One region of the Shewanella sp. W3-18-1 genome, then DNA from elsewhere that is predicted to be linked to it. Evidence: predicted binding sites of a transcription regulator. Region 1 holds the regulator's gene; each other region holds the start of a gene.
What was found. Region 1 encodes MetJ, which represses methionine synthesis genes. Its sites were predicted from a motif close to TAGACGTCTAGACGTCTA; they were not measured.

Region 1 (4,219 bases):
CGCACTCGCTGACGAACTGTGGGGCGCGATTAAGGTAAAGTCGGTGTGGGACGCATAACTTGAACGCACCGCTAAGCTCACTTCGGTATTGAATAACGGCTGCAAAGTGCGCGAATGCAATACTGGCGAGCCTAAACGCGCTAGGCGATCGGCTTCGGCAAGTGACATACTTTTTAGTAACTTGGCATCGTTGATTTTATTAGGATCGGCGTTGAACACCCCTTCCACATCGGTCCAAATCGTCACGCGCTCGATATCGGCAAGACTAGCAATCAGGCTAGCGCTAAAATCTGAACCATTACGACCAAGTAATAAGGTATCGCCACGCTCGTTAGCGCAGATAAAGCCTGTGATCACCAAGCGTTCATTGGGATGCGCGGCTAATAGGGCTTGTACTTTAGCGCGGGATTCCTGTACCCGAATTTGTGGCACAGCGGCTTCATCGGCCACTAAAATTGAACAGGCATCCACATGGCTTGCCGCCACGCCAGATTCGCGCAGTAGCGCCGCCATTAAACGTGCCGACCAACGTTCGCCAAAGCTCACCACATGGTTGATTTGGTAATCATTGCGCGCATCCAAGGATAACAAGCTGATAAGTTGCGCTTTATCAGTAGCCAAACGCTCACGCAGATCGCGGGCTTGTTCATTCGACAACAACTGCTCAATCAACCCCTGTTGGTAACTGATCAGCACTTGTAATTCTTCTTGCCATAGCTGAGCCGCATCACGCAGCGCTAATAATTTATACAGGAAATTCGTGCTTTTACCCGCCGCAGAGACCACCACGAGATCATCACTATGACCGTGGGTTAACAGGATATGGGCGACTCGACGATAACAATCGGCATCCGCTAAACTGGAGCCACCAAATTTATGTAAGTGACAACGTGCCATCTATTATTCCTCTACTGACAAGCCGCAACGGCGGCTAATCCTGCTTGAATATCTGCAACTAAATCGGCGGCATCTTCAATACCCACCGATAGACGCAATAGGGTGTCTTTAATACCAGCCTCGAAGCGCGCCTGCGGCTCCATGGCTCTGTGGGTCATAGTAGCGGGCACTGCCACCAAACTTTCGACGCCACCTAAACTTTCTGCCACGCTAAATAAACTTAATGCACCTAAAAAGGCCACCACTTCGGCCTCGTCGCCCTTAAGCTCAAAACTCAGCATAGCGCCAAAGCCTTTTTGCTGCTTGGCTGCAATGGCGTGACCAGGGTGATCCGCAAGACCAGGGTAATAGACTTTGCTCACCACAGGGCTTTGGGTTAATACCTCAACAATGCGCAGGGCATTGGCTTGATGTTCGCGAATGCGTACCGCTAGAGTACGTAGGCCGCGCAGGGTCAGATAACTGTCGAAGGCTGACCCCGTTAAGCCTAGAGTGTTCGACCACCAATGTAAGCTTTCGCCGATTTGCGCATCTTTGGCGACCACAGCGCCGCCGACCACATCGCTGTGACCATTGATATATTTAGTGGTGGAATGGATAACGATATCCGCACCTAACAATAGGGGTTGTTGCAATATCGGCGATAAAAAGGTGTTATCGACCACCACCAGCGCGCCGACATCATGGCTCGCCTTAGCAATGGCTTCGATATCCACCACACGCAATAACGGGTTCGATGGGGTTTCGAGCCACACCATCTTAGGATTCTGCGCTATGGCTGCGGCTAACGCTTGACTGTCAGTTTGGTCCACCACAATCAGCTTAAACTGGCCTTTCTTCGCCAAGTTGGTAAATAAACGGTAGGAACCGCCGTAACAATCGTGGGGCACAACCAAGAGATCATCTGGGCCGAGTAAGGTGGTCACTAAGGTGATGGCTGCCATGCCAGTGCACGTCACTATGCCAGTGGCGCCCTTTTCTAATTGGGCTAATGCTTCGCCTAAAATGCAGCGCGTTGGGTTGCCTGAACGACTGTAATCGAATTCGCGGGGATTGTTATGACCATCGAAGGCGTAATTAGTCGACAAATAAATCGGTGGCACAACGGCACCATATTGAGTATCGCTTTCGATACCCTGACGCACTGCCAGTGTGGCTAATTGACGCTCTGCCATGGGTGGACTCCTAAATTCGGTAGACTGATAGAGATGTCTGGACGTCTAAATGTACCTAAGCCCAACCACATCGTCAATAGGCGTTAAGACGTTTAGACGTCTAAACATAAAGAAATCTGTTTGCAATCCCTAAGAAATAGTAGCAATAATTTGACTGTTGTTTGTAAGGGTTTAAAATCTGCCCCGAATTTAGCGTTATAACAGGTGAGTCAATGACTGAATGGAATGGGGAATATATCAGCCCCTATGCTGAACATGGCAAGAAGAATGAGCAAGTAAAGAAAATTACTGTGTCGATTCCGCTCAAAGTGCTTAAGATCCTTACGGACGAACGTACTCGTCGTCAGGTCAATAATTTACGTCACGCCACCAACAGCGAGCTGTTGTGTGAGGCATTTTTGCACGCCTACACTGGCCAGCCATTGCCTAACGATGACGATCTGTCAAAAGACAACCCAGATAGTATTCCCGCCGAAGCCAAGTTGTTGATGGACGAAATGGGGATCGAGTGGGAAGACATGGAATAGCGACTCGTCGCTTCCAAGATTGCTGTTATTTTCAAGATCACATTGCTCATCAATAGGGATCGTTAACGATCCCTTTTTGTTTATGCCTACATAATCTCAAGCGATGAGTTTATCTTGAGATTTTTGGGTATGTAGGAACCCTATGTTTTCTATGATAGATCCCCAGACACTTGCCTTAGCCTCGCTAATCGTGTTTATGGGCGCCTTAACCCAAAGCCTGATTGGATTTGGGCTTGCGGTTGTTGCTAGCCCCTTGTTGTATATCGTCGATCCGCAGCTTGTCCCTGCACCCGTTATTGCGATGGGATTCTCTATCGCGCTACTTACCTTAGTGCGTGAGCGCGGTCATTTAGAATTCAATGGCTTGCAATATGCTCTTATCGGTCGCGTACCCGGCGGTTTTATCGGTGCCAGCCTGTTGCTGTTTGCGCCTCAACCCATACTCGGTTTATCCATCGCCGCCATTGTGACAATCGCGGTTATTCTCAGCCTGTATAAATTCAGTCTCCCCGTTAATAAAGCAACCCTCTTCAGTGCGGGTGTGGTTTCAGGGATTTTCGGCAATATTGCCGCAATTGGTGGCCCGCCAATGGCGATTTTATTGGCGGGCAAAGATGCCTCGCAGTTCCGCGCAGCTTTATCGGCCTTCTTTATTTTTAGCTCTATGATTGCGCTGTGTATTTTAGCTGTAACAGGCTTGCTAGAGATCAAACACCTATGGCTCTCCTTAATGCTATTACCCTCAGTCATTTTGGGTTATTTAGTCGCAGGTAAACTCGTGGGACGCATCGATAAACATAAAACCAAAATGGCGACATTAGCCCTCTGTGCCATCAGCGCCTTAGTGTTAACGGTAAAGTCGGTTATCGAGCTATTACCCCAATAAGTGCCCTGCTTGTACAGGCAAACCTTCTCAAGATTCAAACAATAAAAAGCACTGACATTGCCAGTGCTTTTTCTTTATCTCTCAATATGTAAAGCCTATCTACACTCAGCTTAAGTAGCTTTGTCCTGCGTACACAATAAAGTGTCTCAGTGCGAGCACGCCCGTTAAGCTAGCGCAGGCAACCATGATCATTGCGCCCTTAGTATGGCGAGTCGCAGCGGGTAGCAGCATAAACAGCAATGGAATACCAAAGCCGATACCCACTACGCCAATCCAGAATACGCTTGCCCAAACACCTGTTGTCAATGAAGCCAGTGCTGCAGCCGCAGCACCACCTTTAAAGTACAAGGCGCAGAACAACATAAACAGGAACATGACTTCAATCGCCATCACAGGCAATTCTAAACCGTGCATTTTGACAAGCGTTTTATCGTGACTGTCTGTCTTAAACATCAGCAACGCCAGTACCGCGTTAGCCGCAGCGCCCGCCGATAAGCCTGACACTAAAAACAGTGCAGGCAGTACCGCAGTATTGAGCATAGGATAGGCATTCATGGCCGAAATTAAGAAGCCAGTGTAAGCCCCTACGCCAATAGCGAGGACAAACAGCAATACTTCAATCACCTTTCTAAAGGGCATAAGTAACTTAGCAATAGGCACTAAGAAACCTAAGCCCCACTTTGGCAAATCGTCACGCAATACGAGAATCGCATAGGCAAATGCCAAGGGTGAAT
Region 2 (4,219 bases), 1.6 Mb from region 1:
CTTAAGTTAGGTGTCGATCCATTAGGTGGCTCGGGTATCCATTATTGGGCACCGATTGCTAAGCATTACGGCATTGATATCACCTTAGTGAATGATAAAGTCGACCCGAGTTTTAGCTTTATGCCACTGGATAAAGACGGCAAAATTCGTATGGATTGCTCGTCTCCCTATGCGATGGCTGGTTTACTCGCCCATAAAGAATCTTTTGATTTATGCCTTGGGAATGATCCCGATTATGATCGTCATGGCATAGTCTGCCCGGGTACGGGCTTAATGGATCCTAACCATTATTTAGCTGTGGCGATTGATTACCTGCTGACACACAGACCAGATTGGAGCGATAGCTTAGCCATAGGTAAAACCTTAGTATCGAGTGCGCTTATCGACAAAATTTGCGCCTTCCACGGCAAAAAATTACTCGAAGTGCCTGTCGGCTTTAAATGGTTTGTCGATGGTTTAGCTGAGGCGACTATTGCCTTTGGCGGAGAGGAGAGTGCTGGCGCCGCCTTCTTACGCCGAGATGGCACTACTTGGTGCACGGATAAAGACGGTTTTATTCTAGGGTTACTTGCAGCAGAGATCCTTGCGGTGACAGGTAAAACCCCTGGTCAGCGTCACCAAGAGTTAGTAAAACAATTTGGTCAAAGTTTCTATAAGCGTATCGATAGCCCAATCAGTCTTGGAAACAAAGCCAAGTTTGCTTTGCTCAATGCTGAGACCTTAAATGCCACAGTGCTTGCGGGTGAGACAATCGAAAGCGTGTTAACCCATGCACCGGGCAATAATGCCGCCATTGGTGGCATCAAAGTCACCACAGCGAATGGCTGGTTTGCGGCGCGTCCATCGGGCACTGAAGCCTTATTTAAGATCTATGGCGAAAGTTTTATCAGTGAGCAGCATTTGGCTGAGATTATCAAAGACGCACAAGCATTAATTGATAAGGCACTAAACGCTTAAGTGAGCTTTTCAGAGATAAAAAACGCACTCATGTTAATCCGTGAGTGCGTTTTTTATTTGGCCCGATTTAAGGCTAACTCGTATTAATATTCGATATGACAACTTGGTAAGTTGTTCTTATCAATATAATTTTGATGGCATTCCTCAGCCACATGGAACTGTTGCAGTGGCACTATCTCAGTCACTATATGGCGTAATCCCCAACGGCCCGAGCGGGCAAAAGCCAACTTTGAGGCTTCTGCCGCGGCCTTTTGTTCACGGTCGTGGAAGAAAATGGTGCTGCGGTACTGAGTACCAATATCTCCGCCTTGCATGTTCAGACTCGTTGGATTGTGGTTTTTCCAAAATACATCGAGCAAGTCTTCATAACTGACAAGGGCTGGGTCAAATTCCACTTGCACCACTTCGGCATGGCCTGTTTTACCTTTTTTCACTTCTTCATAAGTAGTGGCGGCATTATTGCCACCCATATATCCACAGGTGGCATTTAGTACGCCATTCACTTGTCTAAAAAAATACTCTACGCCCCAGAAACAGCCGGCACCAAAGGTTGCTAACGCCATAATTAAATCCAATAGAAGTCTAGATGGCTAAGGATTGTGATTAAACAGAGGATTAAAAGCAAGTATGGCTGTAAAATTTTATGCAATTGTTGTGGTGTGCGATGCTTAATTTCTCTCAAGAGAAATCAAAATTTTTACCCCAAAACTGCGTAGTTCAACAAGAATGTCAGAGATATAGGTGAAAAACTTGTGTTAGTATTGAAGCGCTTTTGAAGGTGAGTATTAAGTGCTTAGGTGTTGTAGGTTTATTTAGCGCTTAGCGCTTACTTTTAACACACCATTATAAGGAGAATTCTGTGTTACAAGCTCTGTTAGATTCAAAGGATTTTTTAGCGCTCACCTTAGCCCATCCTGAACAGTTCGATGGCGAATTTTCATTTAACTTAGGCGATCATACTCAAGTGGAAGTGTGGGATACCGGTGTTATTGTTTTCGAACCAATACAGAATGAAGGAAAAGATATTGTGCTTTCTTGCGGTGTTCACGGTAACGAGACCGCGCCCATTGAACTCTGCAATAGCTTAATTAAACAACTTTTACAGCAAAAGATCATCGCAAAGCAGCGCACTTTATTTCTCATTGGTAACCCATTAGCGATTAATAACGGCACGCGGATTATTGACGAAAACATGAATCGTCTGTTTAGTGGTGAGCATTCCAATCCACCAGGGTTAGTGAACCCTGAGCGAGTACGCGCGAAAAAACTCGAAGCCTATGTCGATCGTTTTTATACTACGGTTGCCGATGGACGTCAGCGCATCCATTATGATCTGCACACGGCGATGCGCGCCTCGAAGCATGAAAAGTTCGCTATTTATCCCTATCGTCCAGGGCGCGCCTTTAGCGGCGAGCAAATTATGTTTTTAGCCGCAAGCGGCGTCGATACAGTACTTTTCCACCACGAACCGACCACGACCTTCAGCTATTTTTCCTCTGAACGCTACGGCGCCGATGCCTTTACCATTGAGCTTGGCAAAGTGTATCCCATGGGGCAAAACGACATGACGCGTTTTATCGCCACCCATGAAATGTTCATGCGCTTGATCACCGCTAAGCCGTTGGAGCTGGATGCATTTGATGCCGATAAGGTTAACTTGTACCAAGTGTGCCGCGTCATCAATAAACATTTCGATGATTTTGAATTTACCTTCGCAACGGATGTCGAAAACTTCAGATCTTTCCCGAAGGGCTTTGTTTTAGCGCGGGAAGGTGGGAAAGAAATTAAAGTGGAGCACGAGTTTGAGTCTGTCGTGTTCCCTAATGCCAAAGTGCCTATTGGCAATCGCACTGTGATTTGCCTGATCCCTGCGGTGAATGCGGACGTGCGTTAGGCTTGTAAAGCAATATATACATGCGTGGCAGGGATAACTTGTGGTTTGAGCTATGCCAATGGTTGATAGGTAGTTTACGTTAACGTAATGTTCGTCGGGCATATTCGTATAAACAGACGCATCAAAACGCTTTGATGCGTAATGAGATAACAAGAGCACAATATGAGCAAAGCAACACTCAACACTGATACAGTGCACCGTGTCGGCTTCTTGGATAAGGCATCGCTACACATTCCTATCCTTCGAATTCTACAAGCCGACGGCACCACTTATGAAACCGCGGTTTTGCCTGTGATAGATGAAACCTTAGCCACTAAAATTTACGATACCTGTGTATTCACTCGGGTGCTCGATGAACGTATGCTTGGCGCCCAGCGTCAAGGACGCATCAGCTTCTACATGACCTGTACGGGTGAAGAAGCGGCGATTGTCGGCAGTGTGGCCGCACTCGATCAAGAAGATGTGATCCTCGCACAATATCGTGAGCATGCGGCGCTGCGTTATCGCGGCTTTACCACTGAACAGTTTATGAATCAGATGTTCAGTAACGAGAAAGATCTTGGTAAAGGTCGACAAATGCCAATCCATTACGGTAGTGCGGCATTGCATTATCAAACGATTTCTTCACCGTTAGCCACGCAAATCCCGCAGGCGACTGGTGTGGGCTACAGCTTAAAAATGCAAGGTAAGCGCAAAGTCGCGGTTTGTTATTTTGGCGAAGGCGCTGCATCGGAAGGGGATTTTCATGCTGGCCTAAACATGGCCGCGGTATTGAAATGCCCAGTGATTTTCTTCTGTCGTAACAATGGCTACGCCATTTCAACGCCCACCGAAGAGCAGTTTGCCGGTAACGGTATTGCTAGCCGCGGTGTGGGTTATGGCATGCACACCATTCGTGTTGATGGTAATGACATGTTGGCCGTGTTAGCCGCAACTCAGCAAGCCCGCGCCTATGCGATTGAGCATAATGCGCCTGTGCTGATTGAAGCCATGACTTACCGTCTCGGCGCGCACTCTTCTTCAGACGATCCCTCTGGTTATCGCTCGAAAGATGAAGAAGCCAAGTGGCAGCAACACGATCCGGTTAAACGCTTCAAATTATGGCTTATCAACAAAGGTTGGTTGGCTGAAGCGGATGATGTGAAATTGCATGAGAAATATCGTGAAGAAGTATTGGCTGCAGTAAAAGTGGCTGAAAAAATTCCTGTGCCTATGCTGGATGAAATTATTGAAGATGTGTACGACAAGCCGACGCCAGTGCTGAAAAAGCAACTTGCCGATCTTAAAGAACATATCAAGAAATATCCGCAAGCCTATCCAAAAAGTGCAGGGAGACTATAAGCCGTGGCTGAAATGAATATGTTACAG
Region 3 (4,219 bases), 290 kb from region 1:
CCAATTCATTAATCGCGACAATCTGTATTTGCTGACGTTTTCCCGACTCATATAAAGCGCGAAGGATAGAGCGGCCGATACGGCCATAACCATTAATAGCGACTCGGATCATTGAGGTATCAGTTTCCTCTTAATACAAAAACGGCCTGCAAACGATTGCAGGCCGCATTATACAGATTAACAGTTCAAAAGTTTAACCTTTTGTATTTAATCTAATCCTTTGGCTGATTAACCTAGTGATTTTGCTGCATTCAGCACATTTTCAACGGTGAAACCGAAATGCTTCAGCAACACGTTGCCTGGCGCAGACTCACCGAAAGTGGTCATACCCACAACAGTGCCTTCGAAACCAACATACTTGTACCAGAAGTCAGTATGGGCTGCTTCAATGGCGACACGCTTAGTCACAGCACGGGGCAATACTGACTCTTTATAAGCCGCATCTTGCTTATCAAACTCAGTGTTTGATGGCATAGAAACTACGCGAACTTGTTTGCCTTGTTCAGTCAGAGCCGCTGCCGCTTCCATCGCCAATTGCACTTCACTACCGGTTGCGATCAGGATCAGTTCTGGTGTACCTGCACAGTCTTGCAGTACGTACGCACCTTTTGCCACATTGGCTAATTGCTCAGCACTGCGTACTTGAGCCTTCAGGTTTTGACGGCTGAAGATGAGTGATGTTGGTGCCGTACGACGTTCGATAGCCGCCTTCCACGCAACAGCGGTTTCAGCCGCATCACAGGGGCGCCATACCGCCATATTTGGCGTCATACGCAGGTTAGCTAATTGCTCAACGGGTTGGTGCGTTGGGCCGTCTTCACCTTGACCGATAGAGTCATGGGTGTAAACGAAGATGTTTTGAATGCCCATCAGTGCAGACATACGCACAGCATTACGCGCGTATTCCATAAACATCATGAAAGTCGCACCGTAGTTGATAAAGCCACCATGGAGTGACACGCCGTTCATAATGCCACTCATACCGAACTCGCGCACACCGTAGTACACATAGTTACCGGCTGGATCGTCTTGAATCCCTTTAGAACCTGACCATAAGGTCAAGTTAGAACCCGCTAAGTCGGCAGAGCCACCAAGCAGTTCAGGCAACATAGCACCAAAGGCACCGATGGCATTTTGTGACGCTTTACGGCTCGCAATACCTTCGGCTTTATCTTGGCATTCTTGGATAAATGCCTGTGCTTTAGCTTCGAAATCAGCAGGTAATTCGCCTTTCAGTACACGGCGCTCGTACTCTGTAGCCAGTTCTGGGTATGCTTTAGCGTAAGCAGCAAACTTGTCGTTCCACGCGGCTTCCCTTGCAGCACCCGCCTCTTTAGCATCCCAACCTGCGTAAACATCGGCAGGGATTTCGAATGGTGCATGTGGCCAACCTAAGAATTCACGAGCCGCGGCGATTTCAGCATCACCTAATGGTGCGCCATGACAATCGTGGCTGCCAGATTTGTTTGGCGAACCGAAACCGATAATGGTTTTGCAGCAGATCATGGTGGGCTTGTCGGTCACGGCTTTCGCCGCTTCAATAGCGGCACGAATCGCATCGCTATCATGGCCATCAACATTGGCAATCACATGCCAGCCGTAAGCTTCGAAACGTTTTGGCGTGTCATCGGTAAACCAGCCTTCAACATGGCCGTCGATAGAAATACCGTTGTCATCCCAAAATGCAATTAACTTACCTAAACCTAAAGTGCCAGCTAATGAACAAGCTTCGTGGGAAATACCTTCCATCAAGCAACCATCGCCAAGGAAGCAGTAAGTATAGTGATCAACAATCTCGTGGCCGTCGCGGTTAAACTGCGCCGCTAGTGTTCTTTCGGCAATCGCCATACCGACCGCATTACTAATGCCCGCGCCTAATGGACCCGTTGTGGTTTCAACACCTGGGGTATAACCATATTCAGGATGACCTGGGGTTTTTGAATGCAATTGACGGAATTGTTTCAGTTCTTCAATCGGTAGTTCATAACCCGTCAGGTGGAGTAAAGAGTAGATCAGCATAGAGCCGTGACCGTTAGAGAGGATAAAACGATCTCTATCTACCCATTTCGGATTGTTCGGATTGTGCTTAAGGAAATCATTCCACAGCACTTCAGCAATATCTGCCATGCCCATTGGGGCGCCGGGGTGGCCTGAGTTTGCTTTTTGAACTGCATCCATACTTAACGCACGGATTGCGTTGGCGAGTACTTTACGGGAAGACATGCTCTCTCCTGCTTAATTTGTGGGGTCTAGCGGGCAATTTGGATGCATATTTTCCCCTACATAAGAGGATGACGCAAACGAAAATTCATCACAATTTCACCTTCATCGCGTCAATCGTGCTTTATCAAGATAAAAAAGAGATTGAATATGAACTTTTATAGTCCAAACTTCGTAATTAAAATCGGCATACCAAGACACTCATAAAGTTTTTACTTAAGATTGCCTACGGGCCATCTTGGGCATTTTAATTAGATATACCAATGAAAAATAATGGTCCAAAGATATATTTAATGATTTATTTTCAAAAAGTTAATTAACAAAATCGCTTTTTAGTTTGGATTTTAAAGCTGGGATTTACCTCACTAAGTACACAAATATTTAGCTTTGGGGGTGTCATAGTGATGAATTTCCACTAAAATAGCCGTCTAGATGTAGATGCTTCTACACGTTTGAATGCTAACGACGAGATTTTCCTACTATGGCAAAGCACTTGTTTACTTCTGAGTCGGTCTCAGAAGGTCATCCCGATAAAATTGCAGATCAGATTTCTGATGCTGTGCTAGATGCAATTCTGGCCCAAGATCCTAAAGCACGCGTCGCGTGTGAAACCTACGTCAAAACTGGCATGGTATTAGTGGGTGGTGAAGTCACTACTTCTGCTTGGGTAGATATTGAAGAGTTGACCCGTAAAACGGTTCGCGAAATTGGTTATACCCATTCAGACATGGGGTTTGATGCCGATTCCTGCGCCGTATTAAACGCGATTGGTAAACAGTCTCCAGACATCAACCAAGGTGTTGATCGCGCCGATCCAAAAGAACAAGGTGCCGGCGACCAAGGCTTAATGTTTGGTTATGCCAGCAATGAAACCGAGATCCTGATGCCTGCACCTATCACTTATGCCCATGCACTAGTGAAGCGTCAATCAGAAGTACGTAAAAACGGCACTTTGCCATGGCTGCGCCCAGACGCGAAAAGCCAAGTCACCTTCGCCTACGAAAACAACAAGATTGTCGGTATCGATGCGATCGTGCTTTCAACCCAGCACAGCCCTGATATCGCCCAAGCAGATTTGATCGAAGGCGTGATGGAAAGCATCATCAAGCCCGTTCTGCCTGCCCAGTGGTTAAGCAAAGACACTAAATACTTTATCAACCCAACTGGCCGTTTCGTTATCGGCGGACCTATGGGTGACTGTGGTTTAACGGGTCGTAAGATCATCGTAGATACCTACGGCGGTATGGCGCGTCATGGCGGTGGTGCATTCTCTGGTAAAGACCCATCAAAAGTTGACCGTAGTGCCGCTTACGCTGCCCGTTATGTAGCAAAAAACATTGTTGCTGCAGGTCTGGCTGATCGCTGCGAATTGCAAGTGTCTTACGCTATCGGTGTGGCTGAGCCAACATCAATCAGTATCGAGACCTTCGGTACGGGTAAAGTGTCTGAAGAGGTGCTGATCAAATTAGTGCGTCAACACTTCGACCTACGCCCATATGGCCTGACTGAAATGCTAAATCTGGCTCGCCCAATTTATCAGGCAACTGCCGCTTACGGTCACTTTGGCCGCAACGAATTCCCATGGGAAGCAACAGATAAAGCCGAAGCACTGCGCGCTGACGCTGGCTTATAATCCCATATTAAGATGCATAAAAAACCGCTACCAAGCGGTTTTTTTATGCATGATGGGGTAGATTAATAATGCGAAGACAAATACAGCAAGATAAAAAGCAGCATATACACTAACCATTAGAGTCCACTGACCCATGAACGATAACGCCACCTTATTACAGCAACTTCAAACTTGTGCATGGGCAGCCAATGTAGGTCAGCCAGAGGAAACAGCAAAGACATACGGCACATTAGCGGACATTGCCGCTTTTATTGAATCCGATCCTGAAGCCTTTTTTGAAACACCTTACGAAATCCAATATGAAAGCCTGTGTGTAACAGATCATAACTTGGCTACTTCATTAAAAACAAAGGCAGTAGTAAATGA
Region 4 (4,219 bases), 1.6 Mb from region 1:
TTTGTGGTACGTACTGGTGGGCATGACTGGCGGCAAGGTTAGGATAACCCGCTGCAATTTCTAATACTTGCCAAGCGGTGGCATCAAATACTGTGTGCTTAGCAACGAGGGTGTTTGCGGTTTCTGGTTGCAGAACCAAAATAAATCTATCCGCGTCTTTTAAAATCGCACCATTTTCAATGAGTGTGAGTTCTTGCTGAATATCACCAAAATGCTGTTTCACAAATTGGCAGGCTTGTTCGCCGGCAACGCCGAGTAAAGTCCATTCACCGGATGCATTGCTTAAGGTAGCTTTGCTAAATACCGCATATTTTTGTAGTTGGGGTAAATCGACTTCGATAGCACCCTTTGGCATCAACATAAAGAGTGCCTCTTGGATGGCAAAGGTTCTGAAACTGGCCAGCATTTTACCTTTAGGATCGCAATGGGCGCCCCAGCGCCATTGATCCGTGGCCAATGAGCTGATGTCTGTGGTCACTTGGCCATGGATAAAACTACGGCCTTGTTCTCCAACGACTTTGATTAGGCCCATATGAGATAAGTTGGCAAGCATAAGTGGAGGCAAGGTAGCGTCCAGATCCCAATGGGGTGTAGAAACTGAAATAGTCATAGCGAGATCCTGAAAATGAAGACGATGTGAGAGGCTAGATTGTAACGGAATTCCAGTTGGCTCAAAAGCATAAGGCGCACATATCTGTGAATGATATATGCGCCTTAATGTGTACTTTAGCCGATACGCGTATGCGGTTGGATTAATATCTTAAAACAGTACGCGGGTACGCAGTGTGCCTTCAATCGCTTTGAGCTCAACTAAGGCTTCTTCTGCTTGAGTGGTATCAACTTCCATCACGACATAACCAATTTCTGCGGTAGTTTGCAGATATTGGGCGGCGATGTTGATGCCTTTTTCTGAGAAGGCTTGGTTGATCTTGATCAGTACGCCAGGGCGGTTTTGGTGAATATGCAGTAAGCGTGAGGTGCCTTTATGCGTTGGCAGCGACACTTCAGGGAAGTTAACCGCAGACACGGTTGAGCCGTTGTCTGAATATTTCGCTAACTTACCAGCCACTTCAATACCAATGTTTTCCTGAGCCTCAGCCGTACTACCACCGACGTGCGGCGTGAGTAATACGTTGTCTAAACCACGTAGAGGAGTGATAAACTCATCGTCATTGGATTGTGGCTCGACGGGGAACACATCGATTGCGGCGCCCGCGAGGTGACGTTCTTTTAAGGCGACCGTTAAGGCATCGATATCGACTACTGTACCGCGTGAGGCGTTGATAAAGATGCTACCTTTACGCATAGCGGCAAACTCAGGTGCGCCTATCATATCTTTGGTTTGTGGTGTTTCAGGGACGTGTAAACTTACAACATCAGATTGCGCCAGCAGTTGCTCCATTGAATGGATTTGCTGTGCGTTACCTAGCGGCAGTTTGTCTTCGATATCGAAGAACACCACGCGCATACCTAAGGTTTCCGCCAGAATGCCAAGCTGAGTACCAATATGACCGTAACCAATTACACCTAAGGTTTTACCACGCACTTCGTAGCTGCCTGCAGCGGTTTTCATCCAACCGCCACGGTGGGCGATGGCATTACGCTCAGGGATGCCTCGCATCAGCATAATGATTTCGCCAATTACTAGCTCAGCAACACTGCGCGTGTTTGAAAATGGCGCGTTAAATACAGGAATACCAAGGGATTCGGCGGTGGCAAGATCAACTTGGTTAGTACCAATACAGAAACAACCAATCGCGATTAACTTCTCGGCACGTTTCAGCACCTCGGCAGTTAACTGAGTACGCGAGCGAAGCCCTACAAAGTGCGCATCTTTGATGGATTCAAGTAAGGCTTCATCACCTAAAGAGGCTTTGTGATATTCGATATTGGTATATCCCGCACGTTCAAATACATCGACCGCGGATTGGTGGACGCCTTCCAACAGCAGGATCTTGATCTTATCCTTGTCCAGCGAATGTTTCGCCATGATATGGGTACCCTCTAATTAATAGAAATGTTTCTTATGATATGCTGACAACCTTCACCCACCAAAGTAGCACTTTTTTTGCTCAGTGTGGAGGGCTAGATGGCTAAAGTTAATATTCTAAATTTAGAACAATATCGCATAAGAGGAAGAAACATTGAATAACAAAATCGCATGGTGCGGTATTTACCTCTCAGTTTTAATATGGTCGGCGATAAAACCCGCAGATCTATTTACTTGGTTGCTCGAAGCCTTACCTGGATTAGTCGCAGTACCGATTTTATTTTTTACCCGTAACCGTTTTCCGCTAACACCTTTGGCGTATTTGTTAATTTTAATACATTGCTGTGTGTTGTTTGTGGGCGCTCATTACACTTACGCTGAAGTGCCGTTGTTTGACACTATTGCTGATTGGATGGGCTCGGAACGTAATAATTACGATAAAGTCGGGCATTTTGCCCAAGGTTTTATCCCAGCCATGCTCGCCCGTGAAATTATGCTGCGCAACGAAGCGGTAAAACCAGGGGCTTGGTGCGCGTTTCTTGCGACGTGTTTTGTGCTCGCATTTTCGGCGTTTTATGAACTGATCGAATGGTGGGTTGCTGTGGCCACTGGCGAAGGTGCAGAAGCCTTTTTGGGAACTCAAGGCTATGTATGGGACACTCAATCGGATATGTTCTTTGCCCTTATTGGCGCGATAGTAGCACTGACTTTGTTGTCTCGTTTTCAAGATAAGCAAATAGCAGCACTTACACCAAGCACTTAGTATGACTGGTGAATGATGCGGTTTATTTGAGTGGTAAGATTTTCCTCCCGCTAACACATCTGATGAAAGTATGACGACATAGAGTTGTCATACTTTTGCACTAACCTTTATGTTTAATTTATGTTGCAACTTGGGGCGGCTCATCCTAGTTTAACAGTGCAAGTGCTGTGAGGCTGTGGATTTAACGAGTGGTTTTAACTCATAACCCGTTTTTCGATGGTGTGTTAGTCGAACTTACTATGGCTAAACAGGGAATAGTACATTTGGGTGATGTTTTTCAATCGTTAACTAGTCAGAATCAACCAGGTTAATGGAATGTTGAGAAATCTAACTAGAAGACGAGTCAAACAGACCATTTTGCAATAAGAGAATACTTTTCAGGGAGGAGAGTCATTGAGCACAATTAATGAATTGGTTTTTTTACACCAAATGGCCGCGCCATGTCATTTAGCGTTACTCGCTGAATCCATAGGTTTGAAAACGCGTATTGTAAAGCACGCAGCAGAATTGGATTTAGATAAAAGCCGTCGTAGTTTTTATCTGATCACCCAAAAAGGTTCAGCATTAGATAACAAAGGAATTCCTTTGCTGGCTTCGCGTTTAGTGTCACATTTTCCTGTGGCGCTGTATCAAGTTGAGCGAGACTCCTTAGACCAAGAATCTGCAATGTTACTCGGCATTCGAGGTATTTTATTTGCCGATCAACGTATGGATCTGATGTTAACGGGTTTACGTAAAATGGTGGCAGAGGAGCTTTGGTACGATAGAACGTTGCTAAGCAAAATGTTTCGCCGTGTCGTACAAAAGTTAGAGGGTAATAATGAGATGCCCTCCGATACTGTGGCTATGCTGCAGATGCTGACATCCCGTGAACGTACCATTATTCAATTTGTATCCAGTGGCGCAAGGAATAAAGAAATTGCCCATAGGTTATGCATCAGCGAACATACAGTAAAAGCACACATTTCCTCTATTTTCCGCAAGACCCAGTCTCGTAATCGGGTTGAGCTTTTACGTTGGGCGCAAACCTATCAAACTCACTTTGAGCTATGTAGTTAACCTGCAAAGGGTGTGGTCATTTGCCTGTTGCTTTGAGTGGTTAATGTTAATGATTGCTGGCATATCAAAATAGAAAAGCGGGAATGTTTATGTAAACATTCCCGCTTTTTTTATACCATTTTATCAAACAACACCAAAGAGTTAGCTATGGCGGTTTAGCAGTATTTATTAGTATTGCACTACAGTGGCAATGTTCATATTGCCTGATTGGTTCACGCTGATGCTGTTGTTATTGCCAGCTTGAGAGCCCAACACTAAGTTGTCATTCCCCTTTTGAGCGATCAATAGGCTGTTGTTGTCACCTTTAACTGTGAATGAGGCACTATCGTCACCACCGACCCAGTTTCTATTACCTGATTGGGCAATTTGTGCCGTGTTTTCATCGCCTTTGATAATCAAATCAATAA

Region 2: msrA (peptide-methionine (S)-S-oxide reductase MsrA) is a predicted target of MetJ. The motif match lies at 1,533-1,550, and genes of this name have one in related genera.
Region 3: metK (methionine adenosyltransferase) is a predicted target of MetJ. The motif match lies at 2,642-2,659, and genes of this name have one in related genera.
Region 4: serA (phosphoglycerate dehydrogenase) is a predicted target of MetJ. The motif match lies at 2,079-2,096, and genes of this name have one in related genera.

Annotation. Positions count from the first base shown of each region.
Region 1 is NC_008750.1:4,058,668-4,062,886, forward strand. Features, by position in the region: gene SPUTW3181_RS18435 (bifunctional aspartate kinase/homoserine dehydrogenase II) at 1-897, opposite strand, end outside; gene metB (cystathionine gamma-synthase) at 909-2,072, opposite strand; gene metJ (met regulon transcriptional regulator MetJ) at 2,285-2,599, shown strand; gene SPUTW3181_RS18450 (sulfite exporter TauE/SafE family protein) at 2,742-3,485, shown strand; gene nrfD (NrfD/PsrC family molybdoenzyme membrane anchor subunit) at 3,591-4,219, opposite strand, start outside.
Region 2 is NC_008750.1:2,446,340-2,450,558, reverse strand. Features, by position in the region: gene pgm (phosphoglucomutase (alpha-D-glucose-1,6-bisphosphate-dependent)) at 1-957, shown strand, start outside; gene msrA (peptide-methionine (S)-S-oxide reductase MsrA) at 1,041-1,520, opposite strand; gene astE (succinylglutamate desuccinylase) at 1,817-2,851, shown strand; gene SPUTW3181_RS11020 (thiamine pyrophosphate-dependent dehydrogenase E1 component subunit alpha) at 3,014-4,192, shown strand; gene SPUTW3181_RS11015 (alpha-ketoacid dehydrogenase subunit beta) at 4,196-4,219, shown strand, end outside.
Region 3 is NC_008750.1:3,771,687-3,775,905, forward strand. Features, by position in the region: gene epd (erythrose-4-phosphate dehydrogenase) at 1-112, opposite strand, end outside; gene tkt (transketolase) at 229-2,223, opposite strand; gene metK (methionine adenosyltransferase) at 2,702-3,853, shown strand; gene SPUTW3181_RS17150 (hypothetical protein) at 3,987-4,219, shown strand, end outside.
Region 4 is NC_008750.1:908,114-912,332, forward strand. Features, by position in the region: gene ygfZ (tRNA-modifying protein YgfZ) at 1-610, opposite strand, end outside; gene serA (phosphoglycerate dehydrogenase) at 761-1,990, opposite strand; gene SPUTW3181_RS04170 (DUF2238 domain-containing protein) at 2,145-2,753, shown strand; gene SPUTW3181_RS04175 (helix-turn-helix transcriptional regulator) at 3,147-3,812, shown strand; gene SPUTW3181_RS04180 (curlin) at 3,981-4,219, opposite strand, start outside.